DNA from 4 places in the Paenibacillus sp. RRE4 genome. Region 3 is predicted to be linked to each of the others. Evidence: a T-box and tRNA genes for the amino acid it is inferred to sense, from the RefSeq annotation. Region 3 holds a T-box; the other regions hold tRNA genes.

Region 1 (4,621 bases), 180 kb from region 3:
CATAAGATCCATAAACATCCTTCGCGATGCCTTTATCCAGCAAGGCTTGCTTCAGCACAGCTCCAGGTGCATTCAGCAGTGCATATAACAAAATCTGAAACGCAATGTTCAGTTCCTTATCCAGACTTGTGCCAATCACCGCATTATAGGTCAAAAAGCTGTTGTCTACTTCGGATTCCGTGCTTCCCGCAGCGTACGACTTCACCGTATCCACCCGTTTCGGGAAAGCAGATTGCAGTTTAATCTCGGAGTCAATCTCGATCCGATCATAGTTGCTCAGGTAATGTTCGTCGAGCCATTGCAGTTTCTCTTCCATATCCATATCCCCGTACAGATAGATGTAACTGTTAGACGGATGGTAGTATCGTTTGTGGAAATCAAGCAATCCTTCATAAGTGAGATCCAGAATCGCCTCCGGGAAGCCCCCGGACTCACAGGAATACGTCGTATCCGGGAAAAGAGAATTCAACACCTCGCGTCGAACCAGCCGTTCCGGCGAAGAAAAGGCACCCTTCATCTCGTTATACACCACGCCGTTGTATGTCAGCTCGTCATCTTCAGAAGTCAGGTTGTAATTCCAACCTTCCTGCAAAAATATTTTTTCATTCTCATAAATATTCGTATTTAATACCGCATCCAGATACACATCCATCAAGTTATGGAAGTCATGATCGTTGCGACTGGCAACGGGGTAGACGGTTTTATCAGGATACGTCATCGCATTGAGGAATGTATTGAGTGAACCTTTGAGCAGCTCCACAAAAGAATCTTTAGCCGGGAACTTTTTCGAGCCACATAGCACGGAGTGTTCCAGAATATGAGCTACCCCTGTATCATCTTCAGGAGGTGTGCGAAAACCGATGTTGAACACCTTGTTATCATCACTATTGGACAACAGTACGATATGAGCACCCGATTTTTGATGTTCCAGCAGGTACGCATCGGATTTCAGTTCTTCTATTCTACGCTCCTGTAATACCTTGTATGGCTTAAGCTGTTTCAACATAAACTTGAGTCCTCCGTCCATAGATTGTTGTGTTGGTTGATGGGAAAGGTAATATATGCCTATCGATAGTATACACCATTGTGACCTCTCTTCATAAAAAGACAGCCGAATCCACTTTCTGATATGTATTATGTGGGGGTTATGTTTATGAGCTACGGGCTTATAAAGAACCTGCATGAGATGAAATCATATTTCTAGAAGCAAAAAGTGCAGAAAAAAATCACATAAGCTCTTGATTAACAAGGCTCATGTGATTTTTTCTTTAAGATGCCGAGGACCGGGATCGAACCGGTACGATAGTCACCTACCGCCGGATTTAAAGCCTGAATTAGTCCTCCTCGGAAACCCCTAGCATAACCCTTCTAATCATACAAATCAAAGATATATTTGCCGTACTCTAACTTCTCCGTTCAGGAAATTTGTATATAGCCATGTTAGAATATGAACGCAGAAACCATGTCGGTATCATGATCTATAACGATCTTTGCTACTGACAACGCCCCTACTATCCTTAGCTACATAACCCCCACATGTACTTTTTGAATATTATTCGCAATTCAAGAACCACTCCATCCCTTACCTGTTATAGCCCACTTAATTGTTTGTAAGAAATGTATAAAATAATCTCTGTAAGACCATTGTTTATAATTTTGTATCATTTTTATTCGATAATCTACGCTAGGGTGGGAGTGCCAACTATTATATTTTGAAAAATATCTTTGAAACCATATTTTGTTTGAGTTCTCAGTCTCCTCTTCGTATTTCAACCTTTCTAATAGATTTAGCATTCCCTCTCGCATATCACCTGATAACATACAACTTTTTCTATCCGCACGCAGTTCTCCAATCTGAAACCAATATCCCTGTTTACTATGAAGAAAATATAAGAGAATAATGAGAGACACTATCAGCAACAGGGGGAGAACAATTAGTAAAACTATTGCCAAGAATGGGAACAGATTGCTAATTAGATCAATTAACGAAGCGTAGAGTATGGTAGCAAATAAAGAAACATAGATTGTTCCTAAAGAAAATAATATGTCGTTAGAACGATAGTCCTTATTACGAATGTGCATTAGCTCATGAGCTATTAATGCTCTAAGCTCATCATATGATAAATTTTCAGACGCAAATGATGAGATAAGCACAAAGGAAACCCCTTTTCTAAAACGTGGTTTTAATATGGCGTATCCCCCTGTATTATCACTTGGATACACGCAAAGAATTACATTTAAAACACCAATTTCTTGGCTTAGTTCTTGTAATATCTGCACAGCCCTATCATCTTGTTCTCCAGGAAGGAAATGTATATATCTTTTGAGCCACGCTTTATAAGGGAACATTCTTTCATATATATTTTGAAGATACTTTACCATTCTGACTAAGTAATTTCTCTCAAACTGTTCTACACTTGTTTTTTCAGTTGATTTTATCTCCTTTTCCCCTAGAATCACTTTTTCTAACTCATTTGTAGTCTGAATCCAAGAACCAGTCCATTTAAAGCCAACTGAAAATGAAACAATTATTATCAGTGCATGTTGAATCCAATTATATTGAGACTGGAAAAGGAAGAATAAAACAACCGCCGGTGATACCTGAAGCCATATTAATAAGACAATCGCGAACCATTCAATTTTCTTATCTCGATTCTTCCTATCATTGATTCCCATTAATAAATGAACCATATGACTAATCCCCAAAAAATTTCCTGCTAAAAAGCTAATAGAATATAGTAATCCCATATTTGCCTCCTCCCCTAGATGCAAAATAATCAAAAACATATAACTTTGTGTAATCTCTATAAATTTTTTAACAATTGAAATACCTTCTACTTAAGCAAGAGCATAAACTATATGAACATGGTTGACAAATTACTAGCTACATTCTTAAGAACTAATTATGAACTTTATTGAACTAACAAAAAACAAATAATTCCTTAAATTTCCTTTCAGATTCCTCAATAGCAACTTTAAAAGTTATCCACACTGGCTCTCTCGATGCCGCTATTGTTTATCCAAGAGAAATATTCCAAGTCTTTAATGCAGAGGTTAAAATAGTACCGCGTAGTGAAAGCGTACTTCATTTCGAGGACACTAGAGACCTCGAATTTCTAAAAAAGACACCGTTAGCAAAACATCTAAAAAGAAACAAGGGTTCCAGCTCTAACGAGCTGAAACCCTTGTTCTTAATATGCCGAGGACCGGGATCGAACCGGTACGGTAGTCACCTACCGCAGGATTTTAAGTCCTGTGCGTCTGCCAATTCCGCCACCCCGGCGTATGTAATATTTTCTTGGCGACAAGAAATATCTTACCATGAATAAATTAATAATGCAACTCTTTTTCCTAAAAAAAATGAAACAGGCACTGCAAGCGCTAGCTCACAGTGCCTAGAAAGTCCGAGTTGCGGTCCCGGACTTCCGATAAACCATCTATATTAAGGGAGGTGTGAGATAAGAATACCTCCCCAACATTAAAGGAACCTAAAATCAGCCTTAAATTAAACTAAAAAAGCAAAATAGGCTTCACAAGCTCGATTTGCTCCTCATTACACTCTACAAAAACCAGAATGTGACCCTGCAGTAGCCAGTCCTCATACTGACGTGCGTCTTCTTGCGGAATGCCTGCTTCTGTCAGCGTTAAGACCAGATCATCCGTCTCACTTCCGATCTCATTGCCAGCTAATCTTCGTACTGCTTTTCCGATCGATGCGGTCTGATCCATTCGTTTTCCTAACCCGGCTAATATGCCTTTCAACGCTCCAAACGCGCCATCCGTTCCGGCACCTTTTAACGGTTTGGGTAGCCCCGTCTTCTCGCTGATCATCTCCAAATCCAATTGCTCTTTGGCCACAGCCCCCATATATTGATCTTGGATGCCTTCCTTCTTTAAGGAATTTAACATTATAATCGCTTCGTGCTCCGAACGAGCAAGCCCAACAAACAGCTTCGTCATGCATTCCCCTCCTCTTCCTCATACTTTATATAACCCTGTAGCTTATGATCAGTAACGTATTTCCATCCGCTAAGTCAATTCACCTAGAACAGCTTGATCATTTCTCTACTGGAAATCTATACCTAGTTCTGATAGACTAGATAAAGAAGACAAATTAACCATTGAAAACACAGTCATACGGATGAACATCTTATAAATCAGGAGCAATGACTTATGAAAAAAGAGGTAGAAATTGCCATTCGGCGCAATCAACAGATTATGGTTCGGAATACAAGCGGACAGACCGTAACCGGTTTTCCAGAACGCTCAGCAGACAGTTCTATTCTCTCCTTACGAACTGTACAGGGAAATGTGTGGATTCCGTTTGATGAAGTCGAACAAGTCACTCGCCTGTTAACCCTTCGCTCTCACCATCTGGGTACGATGCAACTCGTGTAGACACTTTCCAGCAAGCATATTCAATCCAGTTACTCTCATTACAAGAGAACTTAGACACACGCTAATAGATAAAGATAGACTGTAGACGAGAAATTTTAATGTTCTATGTCCTACTACAGTCAACTTATAGTTAAAAACCAGACGCCTCTAACGTCTGGTTTTTCTTATGATGCCTTTTTATATCTCCCCTAGGCAAAAAACACTTTGAATCCTTCCATTGCTG
Region 2 (4,621 bases), 3.0 Mb from region 3:
TTGATGAATATTATGGTAATTATAATAATATTTTATATTTATTTCAAGGTTGGTTTGGGACTCTAATGGTCTGGATAAAAGGGCTGAGGATTCAGAAATATTGTGCTATAATTCAATCATATGGCATTTAAGTTGATAATTACGGTTGGAAGGCGGTTCTTGCATGCAGTCAATCTATGAGCGAATTGAGCACCTGATTGCCGAAAGAGGGATGACAAAGAAGGCCTTCTGTGAACAGCTGAAAATAAGCACAGGCAATTTGGGTGACTGGAAACGTGGTAAATCAATCCCGAGTACAAATAAACTCATTGAAATTGCTTCGTTTTTTGATGTGAGTCTGGACTGGTTAATGATTGGGCGTTTATCGAAGGAAGCCATTGTGCGGGAAAAGCGGGAAGATTATTTTTTTAACGTGTTGCGGCAATTGAATTGCCAAGAGAGTGAATTATCGACTGTGGAACAGTCTTTTATTAGTGAATATATCGAGTTCACTCGTTATCGCAAATTTAAAGAGAGTAAAGATGCCGGAAGCTATAGCTACCAACCTGAAGCGGAAGACGAAAATAAGTCAGAGCAGGAAGGGACGTAGGTGTCTCTGGTTGATAAAAAAACCTCCATCTGTGCCCAAGGGAATGATTTCCGGGACAGTAGGGAGGTTTTTTTCTGTAGAAATATCCGTTTAGTGATGCTGATCAAGAATACTGGAGTATTTGGGGTACAACTGGCGGATGCAATCTGGGCAGATGTCGTGTGTAAACTCGGCGGAAGTGTGTTTTTCCAGATAGCGCTCAACGCTGTTCCATTCGTCTGATTCATCCTTGATATGTTTGCAAACGGCACAAATAGGCAACAGTCCGTGGAGGGTGCGCGCTTCAGTCAAGGCTTGTCGTAGCTGAAGCTCTGTCGTCTTCTGTTCTGTAATATCTGTGTGGGCCACCAAAGCGAGGTTGGTATCTATCGTAGGACCGTTCTGTAAGGGAGTAAGTTCTACGCGAAACCATTTCTCTTCGTTGTGTGGTGTAGTAACAGAGATATCGTATGTATGGTTTTTTTTAAAGGGAACAACATTATGCCTCAGATACCTCGCGAACTTGGTTGGATAGTGGTTTTTCTGTTGAGCTTCCCAAGCTTCCATCAGGTGGAGGTAATGATTGTGGCGGCTGGCTACTCGTAAGAAGAGTTTATGAAGTCCGTGCTGCCAGGCACGGTTACAGCTTCGTATCATCCATTGATGATCAATAATGATCAACTGATGATTGGTCGCCTGAAAAGATAGGCTTTCCAGGTCGGATGTAATAGTTCCCATGGGAGAAGTCCTCCTTATGATGGATGAAAGTGTTCTTATCTCAATTCCTCCGGTATGTTCAAAATATCAGCGACCTGATGTCTGAATCGGGTTGCTTTGCGCGTGCCGTGAATAAGGTTGGATAGACGGTAAGGCGGAATATCATGTTGCTCGCAAAAGGTTTTCTGATCGACCTGAAGTTCGGTTAAGCGTCGTTTGATAGCCCATCCGAACGGAGTGACTGGTTTTTTCTTGTTCAATAGGGTTCACCCCTGAGTGGATTTTATAGTATTCAGCAGGTTATTCTTTGTGTAAAATAGATATAGATACGTGCTGTTAGTTCTATTATATACGTAAATCCGTCATCTAACAATTAAAAAATACGGAAATAAGTGTATTTTTTGAATTAAAATGACGTAAATTCGTATTTTTTATTGTGCAAAATAAAAAAACACGCCAGCAAGGGGAGTTGCGGCGTGTTTTTGGTGTGCTCTGAAAAGGAGGTTTCGAAGAGGAGTGCGGAATTATGCTCTGTAAGCGTGGAGGCCTGCTCCAAGCATGTGGAAGCTGGGAAATAACGACTTCATAGACATGGACGTAGGATGCAGAGGGGCATCCGGTGAGGAGGCGCTCACAGTAGCCCATTCATTCTCAAGGTCGGCGGTCAGGCGGGCCAGCAGTTCCCGAGTGGCATTTTCATTTAGGGGAATAACTTTGCAAGCTTCGGATACGCATGCATTCATGGCTGAATGTAAGTAACCGAGAACCGCCTCTTCGACGGGGATATCGAGGTGGTGGTTGATCCAGGCGTGAACGGTGGGGAGGCAACCGACTGAATTGTATTTTACGAAGATTTGTTCAAGCGGGCTGAGATCGATCCAAGGATGCAAGGCGCGAGACAGTTTGATTAAACGTTTGCCTATGATTGTTGCTTGCTCTCTAAGTTCAGGAGGGGTACGTTGTACATGCACAAGTTTGTCGATCAGGGCAATTCGCCAAGTGTCTTTATGGTCTGTGGCGCTATAAATCCCCTTGATGGCCATACCTTCTAGACGAACGAGACTGGGGTGTAGCTGGCAACGCATAAATGATTCGAGTTCCTCAGCTGTTCGAATGGTACCTTCCTTGATGTGGGTATCCATGCCGAAGAAATGGGTGAATCCTCCCACCTGGACAGAGGGATCAAGCAGTTTCGCATAATCGAGTAGCTTATTCCCACGGTTCACGATCTTTCGCCTCCTGTGCTTTATTGTGTTATGTTTAATTACATATGATGATCTTTTTTTAAGTTTAATGTGTAAATCCGAATTATATGATATATATATTCACATAAATATCCGTGTTTTGTCAATAATTTATGAGAAAATAAAAACTTGATTAAATAAAATTCAGAATTAGAGTTATATAATATAACATTATAAATTCTATCTGTGTCATATATTTATGTCTAAAGTCCCTTAGGCCTTTTTGCCGAATCAGATTAATGATATGTAATTTTCGAAGAAATATGACTGAATTTTGCAAGAGGTGTGGAATAGGAAGGGAAGAAGAACTGTTATCCATTTAGAGTAAATCCGGTTGTAGTAAAATGTCATTCATAAAGTGATTAATAAGGACTTTACTTTTGTTTAAGAATCCAGTATAATCAATTCTGTTGCCGATAATTTACGACATGCGGTCGTGGTGGAATGGCAGACACGCTATCTTGAGGGGGTAGTGGGCGTATGCCCGTGGAGGTTCGAGTCCTCTCGACCGCATTATATGAAGATTTACGAGAGAAGCTTTCCGTGATGGAGAGCTTTTTTTGTTTTCATATAGCAACAAGGGCGAATTATTCAGGATGAGGACATGTGTTAAAAGAGAGGACGCAAAAAAGCCGCCCAAAAGCTTGAGCAGTGTCTGGCTCTTTGCTTTATAGGTGGCTTGTTTTTGTTTATATGTTTGTTCGAAAATCTATATTTATTTGTTAATCAGCTTCTGAATATCCTCTTCGATTTTGTCCGGTGTAGTCTGCGGAGCATATCGTTTCACAACTTTACCATCCTGATCGACAAGGAATTTGGTAAAGTTCCATTTGATGGCTTTGGAGCCGAGCAAGCCTGGTGCTTCTTTGGAAATGTGTTGGAAGAGCGGATGAGCGCTTGAACCATTGACGTCAATTTTTTCAAACATCGGGAAGCTTACGCCATAATTCATCTGACAAAATTCAGCAATATCGTCGGAAGATCCTTTTTCCTGCGCGAATTGGTTGCTTGGGAATCCAAGCACTTCAAACGGAGCATCCTGGAATTTATCCTGAAGCTCTTGCAAGCCCTTGAATTGAGGGGTGAGACCGCACTGGCTTGCGGTATTCACAATTAACAACACTTTGCCGCGATATTGGGACATCTCAATCTCTTGTCCGCGAAGGGTGTTTACTTTGTAATCATAGACTGACATGGGAAACGCCTCCATCCTGTTATTCTTAATATGCTTATTATATTTTAAACAATTAAATAATGCAAAACTTATTTGGGATTATCGTTGTTATAACCATTCGCTTTCTGGACTCAAAAATGGACGAAAAAACCATGAATCAATTTTTGTACGGTTGAGAATTAGATAGCTTGGAAGAGGAGGATAGCGTATAAGCTCATTGTAAGCGTTATTATCATAGGTTATTGCCGGAAATCTGGCGATTCGGTGATCTGTATGCACTTTACATGATCATGGTACGGGTGTATGATTCATAGCGTAATTTGAATTTTAATTAAATTGTACCTGAAAAACGAAACAAACGATAATATCGATCGGTCTTATACTCAAGATTTACGAACGATGTTTTAATCGCTGAGTTTCCATTCATTGTGGATGGAAAACGGGGGAACCAACAGAATGGGCTGTATGACAGCAGCGGACATTCATGGGGTGAATTTTTCGGTGAAAGCCGGAAATAGGGCGACTCTCGCGCCCGAATCCGTCAGCTAACCTCGTAAGCGTTAAAGGGAGAGGCAACAAACCGCACGCTGGTTCATGGCGCTTTCGTCATGGATTATTTAAGAAGCGTTTCGGAGGCCTTGGTCCCCACGCTTCTTTTTTGTTGTCTTTTCACGCCAAGGGAGGAACGAAGAATGGATAAAGAGATGATTTTGGTAACCGCTCCAAATGAAGCAGGACGTAAATTTGTGAAATTGCTGATGTATAAAAAAATGCCATTTGCCGTTCTGACGAACAGTGCTGATGAGGAGCGCAAACTTCGCCGTCTTGGCGTAGAACACGTCATCCGTATGAATACAGCAGCTGCTGAGAAATGGTTTTTGCCGCAAGGCAGTGTAGGCAATGTATTTATTTTTGAGA
Region 3 (4,621 bases):
GCTTTTTGTTTGAGTTTTAATCCAATCCGATGAGGAAAATGAAATTGAAAGTGCGGTGCCGACATGTCTTACCGGAAATTTGCCTACGTTTACGATGAATTAATGGAAGATATGCCTTATCCGGACTGGATAAGGTTTGCAAGAACAGCCTGGGAACAGCATGGCATGCCCAAAAGTGTGGCTGAGCTTGGCTGTGGAACGGGATCCATTACGATCCCGCTGGTGAACTCTGGCTTTGAAGTGACGGGTATTGATCTCTCCGCAGATATGTTGTCTGTTGCGCGTAGCAAAATGGAAGCGACACCTCAGGGACACCGTCTGTACAGGGAAGGCAGTGTACGCTGGGTACAGCAGGATATGCGGGATTGGAGAGTGCCTGAGCCTGTAGACTCGGTTATTTCGTTCTGCGATTGTGTGAACTATTTGCTAGAATCAGAAGATGTTATTCGAACTTTCGAGCGGACGTATGAAATGCTGAAGCCCGGAGGTACATTTCTGTTTGATGTACACCATCCAAATACATTGATTCGGTATGATGAGGAACAGCCTTTTGTGTTAGATGAGCGCTCGGTCTCATATATCTGGACGTGTGATTTGGATCAGGAGCGGTGTGAGATCGAGCATCATCTGAGCATTTTTTCTAGATTGGATGAGGGCAACAGGGATACGTATCAGCGATTTGAGGAGATTCATATGCAACGGGCTTATGATCCAGACTGGATGAAGCTTGAATTAAGCAAAGCGGGCTTCCGGGATGTGAAGGTGTATGCAGACTTTGAGTGGAAAGAAGCTGGAGATAACGCACAGCGTTTGTTCTACGTGGCTATAAAATGAATGTTTAATGAGAAAATTATAACGAGCGATGCTTAACTAATTGATATGTAAGGTTATGAAACTGTCCTTGAGCAACGTGTAAGTATGTTGCTTGAGGCAGTTTTTTTTGAACAGATATGATAAAAAGTATTGCCGCTTGAAGCAAAGAGAGACATAATGAATGAAAAACGGAAAGCGTTTTCCAAACGGGCGAACCACATTCCAATCACAGGGGGATTTGTAGAGATGGAAAGTACATATAAAACGAGATTGTCCAAAGAACAGCTGGATCAGATCATTAAGCATCACCTGGCTGTAACGATTCAGGATTACGAGGAAATGATTGATGGCTGGGCAAACCATGCTTATAAAATTTTGCTTGACGATGGACGGAAAGTTGTCCTTAAAATCGCACCTGCGGCTACGACCAATCTGATGCGTTGTGAACAGGATCTAATGACGGCTGAAGTGGAAGCACTCCAGCTTGTTGCTGAATTAAAGGATGTTCCTGTGCCTCTGGTACTTGCATATGATGCTTCACTACTCATGGCTCCCGCGCAGTATTTCATTATGGAGTTTATGCCCGGGGTTCCATACAACCAGGTGAAAGCACAGTTCACAGCCGAAACTCAGGAAGCGGTTGAACGGCAGTTAGGCTGGTACAACCAGCGAATTAACCAGATTAAGGGAGAGCGGTTTGGTTATTTTTCCGGAAAGGACAGACAACGTGCGACGTGGAGAGAAGCTTTCTTGATGCTCATGCATGATATGCTTGCAGATGGTGAAGAGGCAGGAGTTGATATCGGCATGGATTACAATGAGCTGAGACGTTTGATTGATGAGAGATCAGATGCACTGGACGAGGTGGCAGAGCCTGCCCTGATCAGCTGGGATCTGTGGGATGGTAATGTGCTGGTAAAGGATGAACAAATTACGGCAATTATTGATTTTGAACGCTCATTATGGGGCGATCCGCTCATGGAGCATTATTTCAGTCATTTTAACTATACTCCGGGTTTTCTCAAAGGATATGGACGTGAGGTTGAGACAGAGAATGAGCGGAAGCGCAGAAGTTTATACGATTTGTATTTTGATCTTGCGCTCCGAATTGAATGTGATTACCGTCAGTATGATAACAAGGAGCATATCGAATCTACGATGGTTAATTTGCAGGAAGGCATTGAACGGTTTAGAAAAATGTGAGTAAGGCCAGCTGACATGGCATATTAAGGACAGTAAAGTCTGATTGGTGTGAAAGAGAATGTGACATGTCATATTGACTTTGGGCTTGCATTTTTATATAATGCTTCCTATATTGTATACATATTTCGATGATAAGGATCAGTAGTAGATGCTGTACATGACAGAGAGTCGGCGGTTGGTGCAAGCCGATTGACAGTATTTTGCGAACTCGCCTTGGAGAAATGCGGTGATTACAAAGTTCTATGCCTTGTGTGCATAACTGGAAATCCGCATCGGTTAACCGCCGTTACAGGTCTAAAGGGAGTGGATGACGAAGCACGTTCGTCCGCTAACTAGGGTGGTACCACGGGAATTCAACCTCTCGTCCCTAGCGCTGCAAACGCTACGGGATGCTGAGGTTTTTTTGTTGTTATAAAGCGCGTATAACCTGAAGGAGGAATTATAGATGAGTGAGAATCATCAGCCGAAGCACGGCTATCAGCCGCAAGTGATGGAGAAAAGCTGGCAACAATATTGGGATGACAACAAAACGTTTAAAACAGGTGAGGACCCGTCCAAGCCGAAGTTTTATGCACTGGATATGTTCCCTTATCCGTCCGGTTCAGGACTGCACGTAGGTCACCCGGAAGGATATACTGCAACGGATATCGTATCCCGTTACAAACGGATGCGAGGATATAATGTGCTACATCCAATGGGCTGGGACGCTTTCGGTCTGCCAGCAGAGCAGCACGCACTGGATACGGGGGAACACCCGCGTCATATCACATTCCGCAACATTGACAATTTCCGTCGTCAGATCAAATCTCTCGGATTCTCATATGACTGGGATCGTGAGATCAGTACAACAGACCCTGAGTATTACAAATGGACACAGTGGATCTTTATTCAGCTGTACAATAAAGGTTTGGCCTATGTCGATGAAGTGCCGGTTAACTGGTGTGAAGCATTGGGCACGGTTCTGGCGAACGAAGAGGTTATTGACGGTAAGAGTGAACGTGGCGGACACCCGGTTGTACGTAAACCGATGCGTCAATGGGTACTGAAAATTACGGAATACGCGGAGCGTTTGCTGGAAGATCTGGAAGAGCTGGACTGGTCGGAAAGCATCAAGGATATGCAACGCAACTGGATCGGTAAATCGACCGGCGCCGAAGTGGTTTTTGCCATCGAAGGCCGTGAAGAAGTGATCAAAGTATTCACAACCCGCGCAGATACATTGTTCGGTGCAAGTTTTGCCGTTCTGGCTCCAGAGCATGAATTGGTTGACGCAATTACATCCGAAGAACAGCGCGAGGCAGTGAAAGCTTATCAGGAGCAGGCTGCGCGTAAGAGTGATCTGGAACGTACGGACTTGGCGAAAGACAAAACAGGTGTATTCACAGGTGCATACGCGATCAATCCGGTTAACGGAGCGAAGTTGCCGATCTGGATTGCTGACTATGTACTTGCTGGCTATGGTACAGGAGCTGTTATGGCTGTTCCAGGACACGATGCACGTGACTGGGAATTCGCGAAGCAGTTTGATCTGAATATTATTGAAGTTATCGAAGGCGGAGATGTTACAAAAGAGGCGTATACAGGTGACGGCGCGCATGTGAACTCCGATTTCCTGAACGGTTTGAATAATGAAGAAGCTGCGGCGAAAATGATCGCTTGGCTCGAAGAGAACGGCAAAGGACAAGGAAAAACAACGTACCGTCTGCGCGACTGGCTGTTCAGCCGTCAACGTTATTGGGGAGAGCCGATTCCGATTCTGCATCTGGAAGACGGGACGATGAAGACTGTACCAGAAGATCAATTGCCACTGTTGCTGCCTGACATTGACCAGATTAAACCTTCAGGTACAGGGGAATCCCCACTGGCAAACGTGACGGATTGGGTAAATACGGTTGATCCGGAAACGGGCATGAAAGCCCGCCGCGAAACCAACACGATGCCACAATGGGCGGGAAGCTGTTGGTATTACCTGCGGTTTATCGATCCGCACAACGACAAAGAACTGATCTCACAGGAGAAACAACAGCAATGGTTGCCAGTTGACCTGTACATCGGTGGAGCAGAACATGCAGTACTGCACTTGTTGTATGCTCGTTTCTGGCACAAAGTGCTGTATGATCTGGGTGTCGTACACACGAAAGAGCCGTTCCATAAGCTGGTTAACCAAGGTATGATCCTGGGTACTAACAATGAAAAAATGAGTAAATCTCGCGGTAACGTCATCAATCCGGATGAAATTGTGAACGAATTCGGTGCAGATACACTGCGTCTCTATGAAATGTTTATGGGCCCTCTGGAAGCGACTAAACCTTGGAACGCAAACGGGGTAGAGGGAATGTATCGTTTCCTGTCACGCGTATGGCGCCTGTTCATTAACGAAGATACTGGTGCGATCAATGAGAAAATTAAGGCTGACGGCGGAACCGACGAGTTCAAACGGACAGCACACAAAACGATCAAAAAAGTCACTGAAGACCTGGAGCATCTGCGCTTCAACACGGCGATCAGCCAATTGATGATCTTCATCAACGATGCGTACAAAGCAGAGACGCTGCCTCGTGAAGCGATGGAGAACTTTGTTCAATTGCTGTCACCTCTGGCGCCG
Region 4 (4,621 bases), 2.3 Mb from region 3:
AGACTTGAATACGTTGAACAAACAGTTATTAGGAATTGTAAATACAGATGAAGTGATGTCTTCCCTTCGCTTCAGCAAGCTGAATTTTATAAGTATGGGGGATACGTCGCAAAAGTATAATTATGTGAAAATGTTCGATATCGATAAAAGTCCAACATTACTTATCTTTGACACAGAGAAAATGATTCTTAAAACCAATAACTTCGAGGATATCTATACTTTAGCAAATAAATTAAAGCAAAAATAAAAAAAAATATTAAATAAATAAACTATATAGTCCTGTTGCGTATATTGACAAAAATATATTTATTGCATATCATAACCTTATTAAATACATAATTTGTATTTAAATTGTTTTCATTGGAATATATGTTATAAAGGTAATCAAATTTGTGAATTGGGAGAGTGTTGTCGAGTGAAAGCAAAAAAATTAGTAACCTTTGTACTGGCGTGTTCAATGGTATTCTCCGTAGCGGGAATAGCCGTTCTTCCTGTACCAACCGTATCGGCAGCTGATGCTTCCGGTACAACGGCGAGTATGTCCGATATCTTAAAGAATCAGCGCCCCGATGGAGGCTGGAGAAAAGATTACAGTCAGACGTCAGGTGAATGGGCCAAATCAACGATCGATAACAAAGCTACATACTCAGAAATCAGAAGGCTAGCAAGTGAATTCAAAAAAACAAATGATCCGCGATACTCTGCTGCAGCGATTAAAGGCATCAACTTTTTGCTTAATATGCAGTACTCCAATGGCGGTTGGCCTCAAGTCTATCAAAGTTCCGGCTATCATAAACATATTACCTATAATGATGATGCGATGATTAATGTGATGTACATGCTTGATGAGGTCGCAGGACGTAAGGGGAACTTCTCCTTTATCGACAGTTCTCTTGCAAATCGCAGTAAAAATGCAGTTTCCAAAGGAGTCGATGCTATTCTGAATACCCAGGTGGTATCCGGTGGGAAGTTAACGGCCTGGGGACAACAGCATGATTCTAGTTCACTTAGACCTGCGGGAGCCAGAATCTATGAAGTGCCTTCATTAACGGCAGGTGAGAGCGTGAACATTGTGAAGTTTCTGAAAACGAGACCGGCTAATTCAAGAATCACTGCATCTATCAAAGGTGCCGAAGCCTGGTTTAATAAAGTGAAAATTACAGGCTATCGGTATGAGAGAGCGAATGGGGATAGCCGAATTATTGCTGATTCCAGTGCATCACCGATTTGGGCACGTTTCTATGAACTCGGTACGGACAAACCGATCTTTGTGGGACGAGATGGCGTTGTGAAATATAAGCTGAGCGATATTGAAAAGGAAAGAAGAGGCGGTTATGCATGGTACGGCAACTGGCCGTCCAAGCTGTAGAAAATTGTTTATTTAACCGAATTTTCTAATAAGTCCACTACTTACGGATATATAAGCTTAATCTGAAGCAGGCCTGATAAGTGCGAATCGGATACATATCTGTTTCGCACTTATTTGGTGATAAATAGATGTGTTGACATGTCAAACTACGCGTGGTATATTATTTCTTGTCGCCGATAATGATTGGAAAGACACAATATATGCGGTCGTGGCGGAATTGGCAGACGCGCACGGTTCAGGTCCGTGTGGGCTAACCCCCCGTGGAGGTTCGAGTCCTCTCGACCGCATCGCATAAAAAGGTTACTTCAGAGATTAATCTCTAAGGTAACCTTTTTATATTTTCCTAGTAGATTTCTGACTTCTTTTGTTGATTATTTCTTATTGATTCACAGCTTCAACAGCAGGTTCAACAGCTGGGGTAATGTCAGTTTCAACGTTAGTCTCCATGTCTGTCAATGGAAGTTCAATTTCGAACTCGGAAGCAATGTTTTCATCAGCAGTAAAGCTTGTACCCGTAAGATTAGCTACGAAAGTGGTTACACTTCGTGCCGGAAGCTGTGCGGTAAACGCACGGTTAGAGACATTTATTGCAGATTGACTAGCCAAGTTACGATTAGCATCTGTTACCCAAGAAGATACGGTGGAAGCATTGCCGTTCTGCAACACAAATTTTTGACTAACAGCAGATGTACCGCGGTTAATCGCTACGATAACCACTCGGTTGTTGCCTTTGTAAGCAGACACGAAAGTGTTTGTATCCGGGTTTTTGGAAGCATCTACTCTGACATAGCCTGGGCGAATGAATTTGGAGAAATGAGCCATATTGTATCCACGCTTGCTGATCGTACCGTCTTCCTTCATTGGTCCATATGATCTGCGGATATACCACCATACATAGGCTTGGAAATCGCCTTCAACCATTGCATTGTGCATGTGGTAGGAGATGTCCAGCGCTTCCGGCCAGCGGTCAGCGGAATTGTTGTCACTGTTCGGATAATACACTTCAGTCATCCAGAGTTCTTTACCGGCTCCCTTTTGTTTGAAAAGAGGATAAGCAAAATTGCTGAACTGTGTTCCATACAAATGTGCTCCCAGAATATCCATGTTAGCAAGAGCTTGCGGATCATTCAAAATGGGGTCAGATATGTTTTTCAGGTATTGGAAGGATTCAGGAGCCATGACTTTGGTGCCTTGAATGCTACCTGCATTTTCTTTCATAAAACGAAGGATTTCTTGCGGTGTCCACCAAGTCCAGTCATGAGCATAATCTGGCTCATTTTGAATGGAAATGGAATACAGGTTTACACCGTTATTTTTCATATAAGTCACAAAGTCATTCAGATGCTGCGCGTAAGCAGCGTATTTGTCATACCGTAATCGTTTTGCATTGGTATCACCGTTTCGATTAAACGTTTCTACCATACTGCTTGGAGGGTTCCAAGGTGATGCAAAGACGATAGCACCCTTTTCAATCGCACGCTTGGCTGTAGCCAATTCACGGGACCAGTTATTCCGATCAGGGTCAACCCAGATTCGGAGCACGGAGAATCCCAGTTGATTCTGATCATTACCGAAAGCGGTTTCACGTTGTGCCGCCGTTAAGTCACCAATCCAAGCGGGATGGTTAATACCGCCAAAGCCACGGATTACTTGTTTCTGTGAGGATAAGTTAATGTTGGCATCACTCGCTGCTGATACGGTCGTTGGGGTTAACATTAATGGTAAAGCAGTTAAGCAGGCTAACAACAGGTTGACTGATTTTTTAAATTTAAACTTCATCTTCAATGTGTTCACTCTCCTCAATATAAGTGACTTGCGAAAGCCTGGACAAGAAAATAAATCTCTCGGCATAACTTCGAAAAGGGAGGCATCACATCCTCTCAGAAATGATCGGGATAGATCTTTTGATAAAAAAAAGGATTTGTTTTGTAAATTCTACTATATTATTCCTGTAAAAAATACCCGATATATTGCAGTTGTTTGTAATTTTTTATGTTTTTTTGACTCGAATGCTATTTTCATAGGATAACAGCGTTGTTTAAAATTTATGTCAACCGGTTGACATATTGAATCATCAGCGTTTATGATAAAGCTGTATTCAAAATGTAAACGCATTCATAACAAACATCAGGGGGGAAGTTAAGAAATGAAAAAGACATGGGTACCGTTTGTTGGCGTATTGATACTGATGTTGGTCATTACCGCCTGTTCCTCGGGTAAAACAACGGATTCTTCAGCAGAGGGCTCTGACAAACAGGCTGGAGGGGCTACAAAAGAGGTGAAATTGACCTTTTTTAATACCTCCGCAGAAGTCAACGGTGTTTTTGAGAAATTGTTCAAGACGTATCATGAGCTGCATCCTGAGGTAACCATTGAGCTTATTCCTACCCCGATTGGTGGAGCGCAGCTGGAAAAGTTCCAATCCTTGCTTGCTTCAGGCAATCCGGCAACAATTGCCAATCTGGATGCAGGCACAATCTTGCAATATAAAGACAAATTCCTCAATCTGGATTCGGAAAAGTCAACATATGAAGGGTTAACGAAGCCTGGTGCGGTAGATGGAGCGCTACTGGATGGTCAGTTTTTGGGTATCCCTTGGACAGCACAGGGGTATGGCCTTTTATACAATAAACGGGTTGTAGAAGAGGCAATGGGTGGCTCTTTTGATCCAAACAGCATTAAAACTCGTGACGATCTGGAAGCTGTTTTCAAAAAAGTAGAGGCGGCTGGCAAAGCACCTGTCATGCTTCATGGTGCAGATTGGTCACTTGGAGCGCATTATCTGGGGCTGACCTATTCTCTTCAATCTAAGAATGTGGAAGACAATCGTAAGTTCGTAAAAGACTTGGAAAATGGAACTTCGAAGCTCGCGGACAATGCTGCATTTAACGGATTAATTGATACCTTCGATCTGCTGAAAAAATACAACGCACGCAGTAAAGATCCACTCGTGGCAGATTACACCAAGGATAGTACAGATTTCGCCAAAGGAGATGCGGCTTTTTATTTCATGGGTGACTGGACATGGGCTGTTATAGGTAATCTGGAAGGCCGCGACAAAGAGTTTGGCATTATCCCTGTTCCGATTAGCAACAACCCTGAAGATTACGGAAATACTCAAGTAGCTTACAGTGAACCGAAACTCTTTGCTATTGATAATTCAGGTTCTACGGAAGAACAACAGACTGCAGCCAAAGCATTCATTCAGTGGATGGTGACGAGTGATGAGGGGCAGGATGCGATTGTAGCACA

What was found. A T-box is a leader RNA that pairs with one kind of tRNA and senses whether it is charged. The one in region 3 lies ahead of leuS (leucine--tRNA ligase), so its partner is inferred to be a tRNA-Leu.
Region 1: it encodes a tRNA-Leu, which carries the amino acid that the T-box ahead of leuS (leucine--tRNA ligase) is inferred to sense. The anticodon was not compared.
Region 2: it encodes a tRNA-Leu, which carries the amino acid that the T-box ahead of leuS (leucine--tRNA ligase) is inferred to sense. The anticodon was not compared.
Region 4: it encodes a tRNA-Leu, which carries the amino acid that the T-box ahead of leuS (leucine--tRNA ligase) is inferred to sense. The anticodon was not compared.

What each region holds. Positions count from the first base shown of each region.
Region 1 is NZ_JAUZUT010000001.1:3,310,119-3,314,739, forward strand. Features, by position in the region: gene Q9R46_RS14935 (insulinase family protein) at 1-1,006, opposite strand, end outside; gene Q9R46_RS14940 (M48 family metalloprotease) at 1,564-2,748, opposite strand; tRNA gene Q9R46_RS14945 (tRNA-Leu) at 3,198-3,283, opposite strand; gene Q9R46_RS14950 (general stress protein) at 3,511-3,960, opposite strand; gene Q9R46_RS14955 (hypothetical protein) at 4,174-4,398, shown strand.
Region 2 is NZ_JAUZUT010000001.1:520,762-525,382, forward strand. Features, by position in the region: gene Q9R46_RS02295 (helix-turn-helix domain-containing protein) at 164-589, shown strand; gene Q9R46_RS02300 (nitrogen regulation protein NR(II)) at 680-1,306, opposite strand; gene Q9R46_RS02305 (Rha family transcriptional regulator) at 1,342-1,545, opposite strand; gene Q9R46_RS02310 (urease accessory protein UreF) at 1,810-2,511, opposite strand; tRNA gene Q9R46_RS02315 (tRNA-Leu) at 2,960-3,042, shown strand; gene Q9R46_RS02320 (glutathione peroxidase) at 3,245-3,724, opposite strand; cyclic di-AMP (ydaO/yuaA leader) riboswitch at 4,103-4,278, shown strand; gene Q9R46_RS02325 (hypothetical protein) at 4,396-4,621, shown strand, end outside.
Region 3 is NZ_JAUZUT010000001.1:3,488,961-3,493,581, reverse strand. Features, by position in the region: gene Q9R46_RS15745 (class I SAM-dependent DNA methyltransferase) at 64-834, shown strand; gene Q9R46_RS15740 (phosphotransferase family protein) at 991-2,016, shown strand; T-box leader at 2,136-2,388, shown strand; gene leuS (leucine--tRNA ligase) at 2,462-4,621, shown strand, end outside.
Region 4 is NZ_JAUZUT010000001.1:1,224,367-1,228,987, forward strand. Features, by position in the region: gene Q9R46_RS05685 (hypothetical protein) at 1-247, shown strand, start outside; gene pelA (pectate lyase) at 416-1,369, shown strand; tRNA gene Q9R46_RS05695 (tRNA-Leu) at 1,572-1,656, shown strand; gene xynC (glucuronoarabinoxylan endo-1,4-beta-xylanase XynC) at 1,748-3,148, opposite strand; gene Q9R46_RS05705 (ABC transporter substrate-binding protein) at 3,516-4,621, shown strand, end outside.